2 regions of the Psychrosphaera aestuarii genome follow, and region 2 is predicted to be linked to the other one. Evidence: predicted binding sites of a transcription regulator. Region 2 holds the regulator's gene; the other holds the start of a gene.
What was found. Region 2 encodes LexA, which represses DNA repair genes until DNA is damaged. Its sites were predicted from a motif close to TACTGTATNNNNATACAGTA; they were not measured.
Positions count from the first base shown of each region.

Region 1 (8,925 bases), 1.1 Mb from region 2:
TCACCAATCCAAGCTTCAAACAGATCACCTAAAATATATAAGGCGTCATGCTGGTCTAAATTTTCCGTTAAAAAGCGAAAAAAGCAGTCCGTAATTTCAGGTCTGCTTGGACACAAGTGGAGATCCGCGATAACAAGAGTGCTAGGCATTATTGATGATTAACCGATGATTTCAGCTTTTTCAATAATAATATCTTCTCTTGGAACATCTTGGTGCATACCAAAACGGCCAGTAGATACTTCAGAGATTTTATCTACCACGTCCATACCTTCAACAACTTTAGCAAATACACAATAACCCCAACCTTGTGAGCTTTCGCTCGTAAAGTTCAAAAAGCTATTATCGACGCTATTAATGAAGAATTGAGAAGAGGCTGAGTGAGGATCCATAGTACGAGCCATTGCAAGCGTTCCGCGCTCATTTTTAAGACCGTTGTTTGCTTCGTTCTGAATCGGAGCATTTCCGTCTTTTTCTTCCATGCCAGGAGCCATGCCGCCACCTTGAACCATAAAACCAGGAATAACACGGTGAAAAATTGTGCCGTCATAAAACCCAGACTTTACGTAGTTTAAAAAGTTTTCAGAAGTAACGGGCGCTTCTTCAGAAAAAAGTTCGATTTTGATTTCGCCAAAATTTGTCGTTAATACAACCATGATAAATCCTAATAATTTAAATAAAAGTGGTGAGCAATGATGTACATCGCCCATTTGCGCGCATTGTATCGAATTTTTAAGGTGAAGACCTTAAAATATTAAGTAGAAACCTAATGGGTTGCACTTAACATTAAATGCATGATACTCATTACCAAGGTAGAGATTCACCGTTGCTGTGCCAGAATCCACCGGTATTTTCGAGGTTTAACTCATCGATACGCGCCAATAAACCTTCAGCGGCTTCTTCTGGAGTAATATGGCCACCAAAGTTTACCATGCGTGTTTGAACGTACCCTGGATGAAGTAGCCCAACGGCAATACCTTGCTCTTTTAAATCAATTGCCAAAGACTTACCAAATGCATTTAACGCGGCTTTTGAGGCGCGATAGCCATAGCGACCACCTGAACCATTGTCACTAATAGAGCCCATTCGGCTTGTAATTAATGCAACTTTACTACCTTCGCTCATGTTTGGTAACAATGCTTCAGTCACCATAAGTGGCGCAATAGTATTAATTTCAAACTGCTCACGGATTGAATCAAAGTCGATTTCGCCCAGTTTCTCGTCTTGCAGTAATCCAGCATTGTTGATTAATAAATCAACTTTAGTGTCACCAAGTATTTTTGTTACCTGCTGAATATGTTCAGGTTGAGTCACGTCAATTCCACTTATTACCATGTTGGCGATGGCTTCGAGTTCTTCAGAATCCGATCGACAAATGCCGATGATTTCCCAACCCTGCTCAGATAATTGTTGAGCCATTGCTAATCCTATACCTCGATTGGCACCGGTGATCACTGCTGTTTTCATAATATGTCCTTAACTTTAATTAAATTTAAAAGCTATGTAGGTAAGTTTTATTTAGCTAAGTGTGGGTCCACTAGGTTGGTTTTTCAACGACAGACTTCAAATAACATCTTGTAAATAAATAAGTCGTTTATACTAACTTCGCAAACGGGTAGAATATGCGCCCATTATTCAGACATAAATTTTAACGGAGTTGCTTGTGGCAATAAACTGGTTCCCTGGACATATGCATAAGGCAAGGAAAGAAATTGCCGAGATAATGCCTCAGGTTGATGTCATTATTGAAATACTTGATGCTCGTATTCCGTTTTCAAGCGAAAACCCACTCGTACCTGCTCTACGTGGCGACACGCCAGTGTTAAAAGTACTTAATAAGTCTGACTTGGCAGATCCTGTGCAAACCGATATTTGGTTACAACACTTTAAAGCGCAACGAGGTATTGATGCGATAGCGGTGACACAGCATGATCCTAAATCTGTAAAAGACTTACTTACAGTAATATCAGAAATGGTGCCGCATCGAGTAAGCCAAGACAAACTACTTCGCGCTCTAATCTGCGGTATCCCAAATGTTGGTAAGTCGACAACAATAAATATTCTAGCTGATCGAATTATTGCTAAAACAGGTAATGAAGCTGGTGTCACTAAAGCTCAACAACGTATTCGTTTAGACAACAATATTGTATTGCACGATACACCAGGGTTTTTATGGCCAAAATTAGAACCCGAAGACTGTGGTTATCGCTTAGCAATTACCGGCGGTATTAAAGACACCGTTACCGAAAAAGAAGATATAGCCTATTACGCTACTGAATATTTGATGGACCACTACCCTCAATTGCTGGTGGATCGTTATCAATTAAAAGCGTTACCAGAACAACCTATTGATGTAATGGATGCAATTGCTCAGCAACGAGCTTGTATTCGTAAAGGCGGTATTGCCGATTTATACAAGGTGTCTGAAATAATATTAAACGAATATCGTTCGGGCACATTAGGCCGTATTACTTTAGAGACAGTAGAGCAAGCAGAAGAAGCAAAGATAATTATTGCTGAAAAAGAAGCTGAACGAGCAGCAAAAGCGGCAGAGGATGACGGTAAAAAGAAAAAACGTCGTCGTCGTAAATAATCGCAAATATAAAATGACAATGTTGTTATAAGGAAGTTAAAGATGAATAAAACAAGTCTAATTAAAGTTCGTGGTTTCCATTTAGATATTTATCAGCACGTAAATAATGCTCGTTACTTGGAGTTCTTAGAAGAGGCTCGTTGGCAATATCTAGAAGACAGTGGCGATATTGAATATTTCACATCACTTGGCTATGCATGGGCAATCGTAAATATAAATATAAATTATAGAGCCAGTGCTTATATGGGCGACACACTCGAATTAAGTACTTCACTATCAAACATAGGCAATAAAAGTGCGGTATTCCATCAAGTTATTACCAAAGAAGGTACTGATAAAGTGGTCGTGGATGCTGACATTACGTTCGTTGTAATGGATCAAAAAACGGGCAAAGCAGTTGAGATAACGGGAGACTTATTAACTCGCATGCAAGCTCATATGAAAGACTAATATAATAAAAATATAAGTGAAAAGGGGAGTGTTATGGCTGCAAATAAATTGACGGACGAGCAAATAGCTCAGGAATTATTAGAAATAAACTCACTACTAGACGATGACAAACATTGGCAAATTGTTGATGGAAAACTTCACAAAGAGTTTATATTTAAAAACTTTATTCAGGCATTTGGGTTTATGACTCAAGTTGCTATTCATGCAGAAAAACTTATCCATCATCCTGAGTGGTCAAATGTATGGAACAAGGTTGTGATTGATCTTGTGACGCATGACGTAGATGGCATCAGCGATTTAGATATAAAAATGGTTAAGCGAATGGAGAAGTTAATTTAATTTCAGCTGCATTGAACACAAACAAAGTATTAGCCAGTCTAAATTCGTATTCACAAAGACTGGCTAATTTATTGTAGGAACGCATGCCGGATAAGCAAATCGAGATGTTTTAATTAAGATATCTAATTCTACAACCCAACAAAATAAGCTAATAAACCGATTAGTCCACCAAAAACACCACCCCAAACAACTAACCAGCCTAAGTGGCTTTTTATCATTTGCTGAACGAGCTCTTTGACCATATTGGGCGTTAACTCATTTAGGCGCTGCTGTACAATTGAGTCTACTTTTGATCGGATATCGCCAAAGTTTGACGAACTGCCTAATTGAGATTTTAACTTTTCAGCAAATTCATCAGACGCGGTAATGTCCGTTATCGATTGTTTAAGGTTATCCTCAAAAGGGCCTTTTAAAGGCGTTAATGCGTCAGTACCACCGAACATGCTTAACATGCCACCAAATGAGCTTTGCTGTATTGTCGTGACTAATGAGTCAAATGCAGGGGACATGTCGGTTTCTTTGATTAGCGGTGCTAAATCAAAATGGTGCGCATCACCGGTTTTTTCTGACAAAAACTTGTCCAGATTTTCTTGCGTAAAAAACTGTTCCATAATTAAGTTATGGATAGCAGCCTTAAACTCTTCAAACTTGAGCTGAACAATGCCAGTACCATACAAGCCTGGTACCTTTTCAAACAACATGTGTACAGCTATCCAGTTAGTTAGCGCTCCAGATAGTGCAAATAAAGATAAATAAAATAACCAATCTAATTTAAGTCCAAATCCAACGATACAGCCTGTCGCTGCAAGCGCATTGGTAACCAAGCTTTTGTTCAAAGTATTTCTCCTGTAAAAGTGACATTGCCATTATATGCTATGTCACCTTTATGTGGATAAATTAAATGACTTCAAGCGGCATCGTCTTTTTCGATAACAAAATCAATTAAATTGTCCTCAGATTCATCAGAGTGAGCATCGGACTGCAACTCACTCTCAGTCTTTTTTGCATTATTTGCTTGTTCGTTTTTTTCCGACTCGTCAGCAGTATCGACTAAGTCAGCCTGAGTATCTGATTTCGCTTTCGGTTTTTTAGTAACCGGCTTCTTTTTCGCTTGCAACGCAATGAGTACGTCTTCGCGTTGTTTAGCTAGGAAAATACTCAACTCCTCGGCTTGTTGATCGTCGACCTTAACACCGCTTTGCTGCAATAATTCAAACATGTCATCAGCCATGTCTAACATTTTGTCATATTCGTCAGCTGCACGTTTGTCGGTAAAAGTCATGACGTCTTGTTCCTTATTGCTTTTGTCGGTTCGGATCACGACATATCTAGTTTCAACAGCCATTGCTATCTCCTGTAAATCTAGCTTATGGAAAATCAATTTATTGTTACTGTTTAAATATACAGTAAAACAATTGTCTGTAAAGAAAATATGTTAAATAAAAAAGCCAGTGATTAAATCACTGGCTTAAAAAGGAAAATTGGACACTCTGTAAGTTATTGCTCGTTAAAAAATGTAATCACGAACCTATGTTTATCAACTAAATATACGAGGGTTAGTGTAATAAGCGTGTTTTTACAGTGCCTTCAATTAACTTCAATTCATCAAACGCGGTATTACTATCATCAGTCTCAACATCAATAACGACGTAACCGATTTTCTCATCAGTTTGCAGGTACTGTGCAGCAATATTGATATTGTGCTTAGCAAAGGCTTCGTTTATTTTTGTTAGTACACCAGGCTGGTTTTTGTGGATATGCAATATCCTACTGCGCCCTGTATGCTCAGGTAACGATACTTCAGGGACGTTAACTGCACTTAAAGTAGAACCATTATCAGAGTACTTAACGAGTTTACCAGCTACTTCAATACCAATATTTTCTTGTGCCTCTTGAGTAGAGCCACCTACATGAGGCGTCAAAATAACATTATCTAATCCACGAAGAGGCGATAAAAACTCTTCATCATTTGACTTTGGTTCTATTGGGAACACATCAATGGCTGCGCCACCGATATGCTTGTCTTTTAGTGCACTTGTAAGGGCATCTAAGTCAACAACAGTGCCGCGTGAAGCGTTAATTAATATCGCACCAGGTTTCATTTTTGCAAGCTGAGCAGCGCCTATCATGTTTTGTGTAGAAGCTGTTTCTGGAACGTGAAGAGAAATCACATCTGAGCTTTGAAGCAGTTTATTTAGAGTGGAAACTTGGCTAGCATTCCCCAAGGTTAATTTGTTTTCAATATCAAAAAACTGAACCCGCATACCAATGTTTTCAGCCATAATACCAAGCTGAGTACCTATGTGACCGTAGCCAATTATGCCGAGAGTTTTACCTCGCGCTTCAAATGAACCTATAGCTGATTTTTGCCAAATACCACGGTGCGCTTTCGCGCTTTTTTCAGGGATGCCTCGAATAAGAAGTAGTATCTCGCCCAGTACTAATTCTGCAACAGATCGAGTGTTAGAAAATGGCGCATTAAAAACCGCAATGCCTTTCTCTTTTGCTGCATTTAAATCAACTTGGTTGGTACCAATACAAAAGCAGCCAATAGCAATTAACTTATTGGCGTGTTTTAAAACATTGGCATTAAGATTGGTACGAGACCGAATACCAACAAAATGAACATCTTTTATTTTTTCGATCAATTCGTTTTCAGGTAACGAGGTTTTTAGTGTTTCAATGTTCTCATAACCCTGGGATTTAAGTGTTTCTTCAGAGCTAGGGTGCAGACCTTCTAACAACAAAATTTTGATTTTATGCTTGGCAAGCGAAATATTTTCCATACTAGGAATCCAATTTTTAGAGGTTCAATTTATTCGAGGTAAATGTTAATTAGAATTAATACTCTATTTGTTAACGTTTCTCAACCCCATTCTTACTTCCAATCACAACATGGTCAGCGGCTCTATGCGCAAATAATCCATTAGTTACAACACCAACAATATTATTAAGCTGTTCTTCAAGTTTTCTTGGTTGTGCAATTTTCATGTCAAAAACATCTAAAATAACATTGCCATTGTCGGTTACGACACCTTCACGGTAAACAGGGCTACCGCCAAGTTTCACTATTTCACGAGCGACATAACTTCTCGCCATAGGGATGACTTCAACTGGTAATGGAAACTCGCCTAAATGCCTGACCAATTTTGTCTCATCAACAATGCAAATAAACTGTTTAGCGACAGCAGCGACAATTTTTTCTCGAGTTAACGCGGCGCCACCGCCTTTTATCATAGCGTTATCTGAATTTATCTCATCTGCGCCATCAACATATATGTCAAGATCCGCGACGTTATTTAAGTCAAAAACTTCTATACCGTGTTGTTTTAATCGTGCAGTCGAGGCTTCAGAGCTTGAAACTGCACCTATGATGTTTTGCTTCATTTCAGCAAGTCCATCAATAAAGTAATTAACGGTTGAGCCTGTACCAACTCCAACAATGGAATCTGATTTGACGTAATCGAGAGCGGCAAGTGCAGCGGCTTTTTTCATTTCATCTTGAGTCATGGTGTTCTCAGTCTTTGTGGTGAAACATTAATAATTCGGGTTGGGGTAACAATTGCGTCAATTGGAACATCCCATTCTTCGTAAGGCAGGCTATCTACCTCTTGGCAATCATGAGCTAGGCCAATTAATTTAGGTTTTGTAGGTAAATATTGGATTTGAGCTAACGTTCTGTCGTAATAGCCGCCACCCATTCCGAGCCTATTTCCTTGTGGGTCAAATGCAACCAGTGGCATTAATATAACGTCTATATTAGAAATAGGAGTGGTTGTTATAGAGTTTAGTTGAGGTTCGTTGATGTTGTATTTATTTAGCGTCCATTGAGTTTCGCGATTGACGCTCTGAAAATTCAAATAACCTTTTTTAAAGGGATGCAATACCGGAAATAGTAGACGAGTATTTTGCTCTTTTAAGCTATCAATAATAGGTGAGGTATCAATTTCACCATCATTAGTTAAATATAACGCGATAGTTTGTTGAGCACTTACAATTGATAACAGTCTATCTCTTAATGCGAGAGAGGCTGTGCGCTGTTGCTCATCGCTCAACGAATTACGACGTTGGCGAATAAGAGTTCGTAATTGTTGACGACTATCCATTTTAAACGTTATTCACTGACGGTATAGCTTTTAATGACTAAGTCGTATTGCTCAACACCTTTTTTCATTCGCCATAAGCGAGCAAGGGTAAAGTTTAACTCAGGAATAAACCAAGCGTGTTGTGCGTAAAACTTTTTGTCATCGTAAATTCTAGCGATTTTAACCGCTTTAAAACGACCAAAGCCTGTACTTATAAGTTCTTCACCAATAACTTCAAAATTATAATCACGTAATTTGCCATTATTTGTTACCACAGTGTAGTCAAATAGCTTTTTACCGTTTATCAAATCTAACTGGATTTGAGCGTGCAACGACATTTCGTCTTGCCATCCCAATTGCCAGGTTTCAGGCGCTGCATCTTTCCTTGCTTTGGGATTAATGACTAATGAATTGTCTTTGTTGAATAGAATATTGATTTCATCGTCAGAGCCAGTACCAGAACGATTAAATTGATACGAACCTGGCACTACTTGCTCATCTTGAACAGAAAATAGGCTAGTTTCTTTTCGTCTATCCGAGAAAATGAGCCATTTAAGCTCACTTTCTAGTGATAACGAATATTGGTTGTTTGCCTGTCTTTCTAATCTTCTTTCGCCTTGACCTAAGCGGTCACCTTGTCGATACATGTCATAAGCGGCAACAAAAGGCTTAATTGTTTCAGAGTGTTTAACTGTATCGTTAGACACCTCAGTTGCACTAGTAAAAAAACTAGACATGAGTGTTACACACCCTAAAACTAAAGAAGAGAGGACTGCAGTACGACCATTATTCATCATTCGCATAACCTTGTTCTGGTAAAAGAGAGTTGTCTAAATATACGCCATCTGATTGTAAACGTAACCTTTTTTCACATAGCCATTTAACAACAAGGGGATAAATGAGGTGCTCTTGCACATGCACACGTTGTGCTAAACTATCTGCGTCATCATCGCTAAATACAGGTACTTTTGCTTGTAAGATGACTGGACCACCATCTAGCTGTTCATTTACAAAATGGACACTACAGCCGTGCTCTTCGTCGCCGGCGTCTAGTGCTCGTTGATGTGTATTTAAGCCTTGATATTTTGGTAATAACGATGGGTGAATGTTAACCAATCGGCCAGTAAACGTATTAACAAACTTAGCGGTAAGGATACGCATAAAACCAGCTAGAATAACAACGTCAGGCTGATAGCTTTCAATTGCAGCTGCCAATACCTCATCGTATTCTTCTCTTGTTTCAAATTGCTTGTGATCAACCACTTGGCTATCAATGTTGTGCAATTTAGCTCGTTCCAAACCATATACATCGGCTTTGTTGGAGATAACTCCAACAACTGAGCCAGGAATTCTCCCAGCTTCAGATGCATCAACAATAGCCTGTAAATTAGAGCCGTTACCTGAAATCAGCACGACTATTCTTGCTTTGTTAGCTGTCACTAATTACGCCTCGATTATTTC
Region 1 is NZ_CP072844.1:2,347,204-2,356,128, reverse strand. It holds gene J9318_RS10730 (UDP-2,3-diacylglucosamine diphosphatase) at 1-149, opposite strand, end outside; gene J9318_RS10725 (peptidylprolyl isomerase) at 159-653, opposite strand; gene J9318_RS10720 (SDR family oxidoreductase) at 802-1,464, opposite strand; gene ylqF (ribosome biogenesis GTPase YlqF) at 1,661-2,590, shown strand; gene J9318_RS10710 (acyl-CoA thioesterase) at 2,633-3,040, shown strand; gene J9318_RS10705 (4a-hydroxytetrahydrobiopterin dehydratase) at 3,074-3,379, shown strand; gene J9318_RS10700 (DUF445 domain-containing protein) at 3,508-4,215, opposite strand; gene J9318_RS10695 (YebG family protein) at 4,287-4,724, opposite strand; gene serA (phosphoglycerate dehydrogenase) at 4,936-6,165, opposite strand; gene rpiA (ribose-5-phosphate isomerase RpiA) at 6,236-6,889, opposite strand; gene J9318_RS10680 (5-formyltetrahydrofolate cyclo-ligase) at 6,886-7,485, opposite strand; gene J9318_RS10675 (DUF3108 domain-containing protein) at 7,494-8,261, opposite strand; gene purN (phosphoribosylglycinamide formyltransferase) at 8,251-8,904, opposite strand; gene purM (phosphoribosylformylglycinamidine cyclo-ligase) at 8,908-8,925, opposite strand, start outside.
Region 1: J9318_RS10695 (YebG family protein) is a predicted target of LexA. The motif match lies at 4,769-4,788, and genes of this name have one in related genera.

Region 2 (8,925 bases):
CGTCAGGTCTGGATTAAGTCCAATGGCAGTCTTCCGGATGATGAGCGTATTCATCGATATCTATTGGCTTATGCGTCTGACTTTAACTTTTTACCGACGGCGCTATTCCCTCATGGTCGCAGTCACATCCTGCCAGACATGCAAGTGGCTACGTTAGACCACTCAATGTGGTTTCATCGTCCGTTTAGAATGGATGATTGGATTTTGTTTGATATGGACAGTACTAGCGCTAGTGGCGGTCGTGGGCTAGTTAAAGGTCAGTTCTTTAATCAAAAAGGTGAGCTTATAGCCTCGGCGATGCAAGAAGGGGTTATTCGAGACTATAAAGCGTTTCCAAAAGATTAGTGAGTGCCAGTGGTTCAACTAACTAAAACATGGGATTGCTAATAGTACCGTTGAGTATTATTAGAATTAGCATACAAAAAAGCCCCAGACTATTGATAGTCTGGGGCTTTTTATTAAACAGTAATAAGTGTAGCTAAACTTAAAACCCGTTCTATTTAAAAGTAATTAACCTAATGATTGCAACGATTGCAAAATGTCAGATTCTAACAACGAGTTAATTTGATCTGCCGCTAACTTGCCATCATCAGTAAGGTGCATAAGGCCAGCTTCATCTGTATGCACATATTTTTGCTCTTTTAAACATGACACAAAGCTAGAGATGATTTTCTTATCAAAATATTCAGGTGCTTTAATGTCATGCAGAGTTAATAGTCGTTTAGCAAGCTTCAAACAATCGCTTTCTAGCTCGCCACGTTGAATACCGTGAACTTGTTGGATGCGGTTGAACGTTAATGCATAGCGCTGCAACGTATCTTTCATTATTTTGGCTAATAAACTCAGCTGCAAACTACCCATAGAAGAACGGTTTTTAATCGAAATAAAGTCGTCTTTCGTTTCTATAATATCGTTGTCAGTAAAGTAATTTAGTGTTTTCTCTACGTACCCATCAACATCGCTGGTGGTAATAAACATCTCGTTTTTTAACAATGGCAGAATATGTTTAACCTTTTGTTGAATCAACTCTCGAGTTGTTTTTCCGGCATGAGTAAGCTCTGCCGCAACGATAGCCGCGATCGCAAATAGATGAACGACGTTATTGCGATAGTAACTCATCAATATCGCATTTTTATTGTCTAACTTAATGATTGTGCCGTACTCATCACTGTCCGAGTCTACTTTTTCTAATAAAATAGCTTCATCAATTATCTCTGATGCTGATTCACTTGGCGTTTTAACTAAGTTTGAATATGGCACTGATGTTTGCAGGCCAATATAAAATTCAATTAACGACTCCATTTCAACACGAGGAAGCGCATGGCTGTCAGAAGTTAACAGTGCTAACGCCGATAAATTAACTGTGTTTAATACAGCGGCATCATTTATCGAGCCCATGACTTTATTTGCCGTATGATTGACCACAGGCGTTAACCAAGTTGGCTTTACAACATCAGTTGGATTGATGAGTGAACGCCACTCTGGAGCTTGATCATTTAAAATTTCATTTAGACTGATAGGTTCACCAAAATTTACATCACCGTGTCCGTAATTCTTAAGATTTTTTAAGGCTTTAAAAATACCAAAAATAGACTCACTTTCTTTGCTTTTGCCTTTGAGTTCGCTCAGATACGTATTCACTTCCATCACATGTTCGTAACCAATATAAACAGGCACTAACGTGATTGGGCGATCAACACCACGTAACATAGATTGGATCGTCATCGCTAACATACCGGTTTTAGGTGACAACAAGCGTCCAGTTCTAGAGCGTCCACCTTCTGTGTAGTATTTAACCGGATAACCCTTAATAAAGAGTTGTGAAAGATACTCACGGAAAACCGCCGAATATAATTTGTTGCCTTTAAAGCTGCGTCGTAAAAAGAAAGCGCCAGCTTTTCTAAAAATAGGGCCTGCAGGCCAGAAGTTCAGGTTAATACCAGCGGCAATATGCGGTGGAACAAGTCCTTCATGGTAAATAACATAAGTAAGTAACAAGTAATCCATATGGCTACGGTGACAAGGCACATACACAATCTCATGGCCTTTTTGCGCCAAATCTCTTAGCTTGTCGGCATTGTGGACACGAATGCCATTGTATATTTTGTTCCAAACCCAAGTTAAAACGCGAGAACCCATACGAATATAATTTTCGTTGTAATCACCTGCGATTTCTTCCAGTAGTTTTTTAGCATTAGCTTTGGCTTCATCTAGAGAAATGTCTTTATCTTCCATTTCCTCCTGTAACGCTTTTTTTAATGCGGGGCTAGCCAACATACTATTAAAAAAGGCTTGGCGAGCCATTACTTTTGGGCCTGTTGCTACAATTCGCTGGCGTTCAAAGTGAATTCGCGCCACGCGTAATAGCTTATGAGCTGTATCTTCAGACGTACCAAAGTCGTTAACCATTTTTTGTAGAGATACCGGCTTACTAATACGAATAAAACTATGACGACCATATAAAAGAACGATCATCATTTTTCTAAATGGAGTAGTTTGTAATTTTTGCGTAATGATATCCATTAAGCGCGTTTTACGATTGCTGTTTTTCACCGTGCCAGGGTTTCTTCCCCAACAAATCATTACCGGGACAAATTGTATATCTTGTCCGGTGCGCTCAACCAACTCAAGCATTGCCTGACCGGTTTTTAAAGCGCGTTTAGCATGGTGTTTCTCATTCATAAAAATAGAGTCAACGGGCTTTACACCAATAGTGCGTTTTACTGACTCACCTTCAATGTCGATTTTACCAAATGGTGAAGGTAGGTTAAGGCGTTTAGCCGCTTGTTTTAAGGCTAACTTATCCGTGTACGAGTTAGTCATAAGGACATAAGAAATCGGTTTGCTTGAATCAATACCGTTCTCGGTATTTTTCTCGTCTGTGACTAGTTGTGTGCGGATAAACGGACGAGTTAACCAGTACATCAATACATTTAAAATGGACATAAAAACCTTAATACAAAAATGAAAGCAACGGGGGATTTTAACAAAGGTTAACTAAAATCCCACCATTCTTATTAATTTTATGTTGCACAACCGGAATGCCTGTATATACTGACAGTTATGTTACTGTATGGAAAAACAGATGATGCGCCCACTTACTGCAAGACAATCAGAAATTTTAGACTTAATTAGAGATTCAATTACCTCAACAGGAATGCCACCTACACGAGCGGAAATTGCTAAAACCTTAGGCTTTAAATCAGCTAATGCTGCTGAAGATCACTTGAAGGCATTAGCAAAAAAAGGCTTTATCGAAATGCTTCCTGGCACCTCTCGCGGCATTCGATTAACTGAAGAAGTGGCCAATGACGATATTGGTTTGCCATTAGTGGGTAAAGTAGCGGCTGGTTCGCCAATATTAGCTATGGAACACGTTGACCGACATGTAAATGTTGATCCTGGTATGTTTTCACCAATGGCCGACTTTTTATTGAAAGTTGAAGGTGAAAGTATGAAAGATATTGGTATTTTAGATGGTGATTTGTTAGCGGTGCATAAAACGCAAACTGCTAGAGATGGCCAAGTTGTTGTAGCAAGAGTTGAAGAGGATGTAACGGTTAAACGACTAGAGCGCAAAGGTAGCCAAGTAATTCTCCATGCAGAAAACCCAGAGTTTGACCCAATCAAAGTAGACTTAAACTATCAAGACTTTGCCATTGAAGGATTGGCGGTAGGCGTAATCAGAAACTCATCTTTGATGTAACCGAACAGATTAATTTATTTAAGAGTTGTTAAAATCAACTTATTTTAGAAAACTCTTTTAATAGCCTGATGGGCGGTGACATGCCGTCCACTAGCTTATCCTCATCAATTGCATCAAGTATATCTTTTATAATTTGTAGGTTTTTTGGCTTCTCGCAATCCAGATTCATCATGTTCATTGACCAACGACTAAATAATCTGAAGTTTGCTGGTTCAAAGTAAACTTTTTTAACTTTGTGATGCCTATCGTCGAGCTGAATTTTTTTGTACAAACTTAAAATTACCTTCATATCTCCTTCTAAAACTTGGAGAAAAACGCCACCGTTGTAAATCAAGTTTCCTGTTACATCTAAGTTTGTATTGTTACTTTTTGCTTTTGTTAATAATTGACTTAACTTTTCGTCACTAAAGGCTTTTGTTGCTCTGCTAATATAGACTAATTGATAAAGGCTCATTACTTCGAATCCTATTTATTGGAGTTGTCATAAGCATAGTTAAAAACAAGCAATGTTGCCGATAAATTGTCGAAGTAATTATTATCGTTTAGCTATTGGTTCTGGGATTGTGATTTGATGCTAATTGCTCGCTAGTCGACTTCTCTTTTTCTACAAACTTAAGCCATTGAGTAGCCATTTTTTGAACATTTTTATATTCCGCCGCCATATTTAATGCGTCGATGGCAGCTTCAAATTCTTTTAAGTTAAAGTGAGCCATACCAAGGGCGAGATATAAATTACCGGGATTTGATAGTTGACCGCGCTGTTCTGCTTCAAATGCAGCACTGATCACTTCCCTATATTTTCCTTGCTGAAGTCTAATTTCGGCTATTTGCTGGTGGGCGATACCAGTATCTTCTAATGCAGATAGTACTTCTAAAGTCTCTACAGCTTTATCGTATTCTTTAGCGGTTAACCATGCTTGTGATAAAAACTTAACGTTTTTTACGTTTTTGATTAATACATTTTGGTCAATTCCCTGCTGCATTACCAAGGCCGCTTTGTATGGTAAGCCATTAAAGTAATATATTTGAGCAAGATTTCTAAAGTCGGATTGCTTAGAAATATAACCTTGCTGATAGGCAGCTTCTAATACCGCAAGTTGTTTATCTTCGGCACCCGTTTCGCCGTACATGCCAGCTAATTGCACCCAGTATTCAGGCTTGTTAAAACGGCGTACCATTTCTTCTAAAATTGAGGCCACTTTTTTAGGTTGTTTTAACTCGAAATAGGCGGCGCGTTGCAGTACAAACCAGTTTTCTTTTGGTTCAACTTCCTGAGCTTTTGCTTCCGCTAAAGCCAAATCTATATATTTAGCCGCAGCCTTGTAGTCTTTGCCTTGATAGCTTGCTTGGGCTTTAAGTACATTATTCTTAACCGGGATCTCACCTTCGTTAATGCTTTCCCAGCGTTCTAAAAATGAGATGGTTTTCGTGTATTTTTCGCTAGCCATGGCCAGCTGTGCTAACGAGAAAAGTGTACTTTTTTCTAGTGATTCCGGAATAGGATCTTGAGCGATAACTTGTTCAAAAGCGGACATTGCTTCAGCCATTCGCTCTGCGTTGTAATATATAAAGCCATAAAAGTTATACATCATGGCGGTTTCGTAGCTGTTTAAACTGCCTGATTTCGCTTTTACGGAGTCTAATACTTCTAATCCACCTTTTACGTCACCATCATCAGCAAGTTGCTGTGCTCTTGCTAACTGGCTATATACTCGTGAGTTTAATGACGGCGTACGCTTTCGCTTTTGTTCCGCGTGCGCGTTGGCAAAATCAACACTAGGTACAATACCAACAAATGAGCTGCCTAAAAGTAGACCCGTTGCGATGAGAGAGGACGTAATAAGTGTTTTCACAGTAGTTGCTCCGAATTATCCGTTAATTTCAAAAGTAATGCGGTTTTGTACACCACTTACTTCCGTTGCTTCGCCATTGACTACGCGAGGCTTATATTTAAACTTAAGGGCTGCGTCTAAAGCTGCTTGATTGAACAAACCTTCAGGGTTTGCTTCTATCACAATAGGTGACTTAACTGCGCCGGTTTTATCCACCACAAATTCAACAATTACGTAGCCTTCAATACCGCGCTGTAAAGCTCTGCGAGGATATACTGGCGATACTTTAACGATTGGTAAATATTCACCATCGCCTGACTCGAGTGCTAATCCACTTTGTAAAGCCATATCACCACTAACATCTGCGCTAAAATCAAAACCAGCGTCACCTGCATCTGCAATGTCCGGAGACATTTGAGGTTGCTCCATCGGCGGTGGAGGTTCTTGTGGCTGAGGTGGCTTTTTCGGTTTACGATCTTTCTTTTGGACGGTTTCTTCAGGCTTTAAACGAATAAAGTCTAAAACGCTGCCTTGTGCCGGATCAGTCATTGCTGAGTCGCCCGACTTAATCAGCGCCTGCATACCGTAAAACAAACCCGTTGTGATAATTGCTGCAATAACAACGGCCGTTAAAATACGAGTGAACATAATAGGTTTCCTAGCTTTCTAGCGCCGCAATAGAGACGTCAAACGCGCCCGCTGCTCTAGAGGCATCCATCACCTTAATTAACGTTTCAGTTGTCGCTTTTTTATCAGCTTGAATCACCACTGAACCTTGCGGGTTTTCAGCTTTTAGACGTTCAATGTTTGCTTGTACTGCACGAACATCAACTTGACGTTTATTAATCCAAATTTCACCTTTATCAGAAATAGCCACCAAGATACTGGCACGTTCTTTTTTAACAGCGGTTGCAGCTTCAGGTCGGTTAACATCTATACCTGCTTCTTTCACAAACGAAGCGGTGACAATAAAGAAGATCAACATGATAAAAACAACATCTAACATTGGTGTTAAATCAATGTTCTCTTGCTCTTCTTCTTGCATCAAATTGGCTAATGGCGCTCTCATTTTATTCTCCTAACAAATGCCTGGACCCTAGTGGTCCATCGGCAAATGGTCTTCTAATAGTTCAATTTCACGTTTGGTTTTGCGTTGCACCCATGTGTTAGCAAAAACCCCTGATAATGCTCCAACCATGCCAGCCATTGTTGGAATAGTGGCTTTTGACACACCACTCGCCATTGAGCGTGCATTTCCGCTGCCGCTAATCGCCATTACATCAAATACTTCAATCATTCCGGTTACCGTACCTAGCAAACCCATAAGCGGACATAAGGCTACAAGTGTTGCTATGAGTGGCAAGTTAACCGTTAATTTTTGTTTTGCTCTGGCAATGTAAGCTTGTCTAATTTGCTCAGCATTCCAAGAGTCTCTTTCACTTCGAGTTTTCCAGCGGCGAATTAACTCGCCTTGATATTGTTTGTAACCGCTAAGCGTGTATAAAACGCGTTCTAAAATTAACAACCACATTACAAAAATCATTGCTGCGATGGCGCTGAGAACAACGCCACCCGTGTCCATAAACTCTCTAATTGCTTCTAAAGTCTCTGTGAAAAACAACACAGTGCACTCCTTGGTTGCGATACGTTACAGTTTGTCACTCGTCGATGAAGCAGACGGTTTAGACTCAGCGTTAGATTGCTTTTCAGAACGCTCTGCTATAATGCCGGCGCTTTGTTCTTGTAATACAAACAAGATGTTCTTACTGCGTGTATTCAACATGGTAGATAAAACAACCGTTGGAATAGCGACAACAAGGCCAAGTACAGTAGTCATAAGTGCTGTTGAGATACCGCCAGCCATTAATTTCGGGTCGCCAGTACCAAACAAGGTGATGGCTTGGAAAGTTTTGATCATACCGGTTACGGTACCTAGCAGGCCCAGTAGCGGAGCAATTACCGAAACAATTTTAACTAAGGTAAGATTACGAGTGATCTTTGGCATCTCGCGCAGAATAGCTTCGCTTAACTTAAGCTCTAAGGTATCGAATGAAACATGCGGATACTGATCTTTAACTTTTAAGATACGGCCCAGAGGATTGTCATCTTTAGGCGTATCTGTTTTCATTTGGCGTTTAACTTTTGCACTGATTAGGCTTAGTGACACAAAACGCTCAAAGGCAATTAAGAAAGCGATTAAACCAATACCAATAATGATATAACCAACGGTACCGCCTTGGTCTACACGCTCTTTAGTGCTAGGCGCTTGAACTAAAAGGTTTAATATTGAACCGCCTGTAGGGTCTAGTGCAAAAGGAACGATTTCATTGTTTGAAGACTGCAGTTCGGCTGCGGTATCAGTAAAGCGTCCTGTCGGTTGGCGAACAAGCTCTGCAACTGTACCTGTTGTTGGCGACACCGTAAGGTATTTCCCGTCAGCAACTAATGCAAAAGCACCCACACGAACCACTTCTTTGTTAACTTTAGCTCCGCCGGCTTCAACCACATCAGTCTCAAAACGAACCACTTTGCCTTGTTCAGTCATTTCTTTTTGAAGTTGGAACCAAACTTGTTCAATTTGCTCAATTGAAGCAAGCTTTGAAGAGCCACCCATGCTTTGAGCTAGTTCTTCAAAAAATACATCTCTTCCAGGGAATTGAGCAGAAACGTTAGAAGTTTTAAGTTTACTAGCGGTATCGCCTGATACTTGCTGTAAAACACCAAACAGCTCTTTAAGAGAGCCCATTCTTTTATTCAGCGCTTCTGAAACATCCGCCAGTTTAAATTCGTTTTGTTCAAATTCGGTTTCAAGCTTTTCAGACAATGCTAATGCATCATTTTTTTCTTTATTCGCTTGATTTAGCAAGTCCGTTTGCGCTGCTTTTTCTGCATTAAAACGAGCTTCACGATTTTTATTTTCTTGAGTTTGATTTAGCTTACCTTTCTCAAGTTGTTGCAGTAGTTGATCTAAATTTAAAGCCGCTGGTGTAGCTTGAGCACTCACTGAAAAGGCAAGTCCTGCGCCTAATATAGCCAACAAAGTTGGTTTAAATAAGTTAATCATTTTGTATAAACCTTTCTAATTTTACTATGTGGTTACGGCGCTGCTTTTATTGGCATAACCAATAAATCAGGTGCTAGTTGTTTTTTCGCCATTCTCAGGCCTTTAGTGATGTGCATACGAAACTCATCTTCGGCTTGTTGCCAGCTTTTTGTTTGGTTATCCCATACACCAGCAATAGAACCGTCGCGAGTGATGTACATCAGAGCAACACGGCCAATTCGTAAAAAATCGACATCACGTTCCTGACCATCAACGTTAATTAAGCCGGAGTAAGCTTCTATGCTACGTCCGTAACCCATTTCAACTTGATAAGCTTCCAATAC
Region 2 is NZ_CP072844.1:363,529-372,453, forward strand. It holds gene tesB (acyl-CoA thioesterase II) at 1-345, shown strand, start outside; gene plsB (glycerol-3-phosphate 1-O-acyltransferase PlsB) at 511-2,946, opposite strand; gene lexA (transcriptional repressor LexA) at 3,089-3,706, shown strand; gene J9318_RS01780 (BLUF domain-containing protein) at 3,741-4,160, opposite strand; gene J9318_RS01785 (tetratricopeptide repeat protein) at 4,249-5,559, opposite strand; gene J9318_RS01790 (energy transducer TonB) at 5,575-6,186, opposite strand; gene J9318_RS01795 (ExbD/TolR family protein) at 6,197-6,607, opposite strand; gene J9318_RS01800 (MotA/TolQ/ExbB proton channel family protein) at 6,635-7,162, opposite strand; gene J9318_RS01805 (MotA/TolQ/ExbB proton channel family protein) at 7,187-8,599, opposite strand; gene J9318_RS01810 (DUF3450 domain-containing protein) at 8,635-8,925, opposite strand, start outside.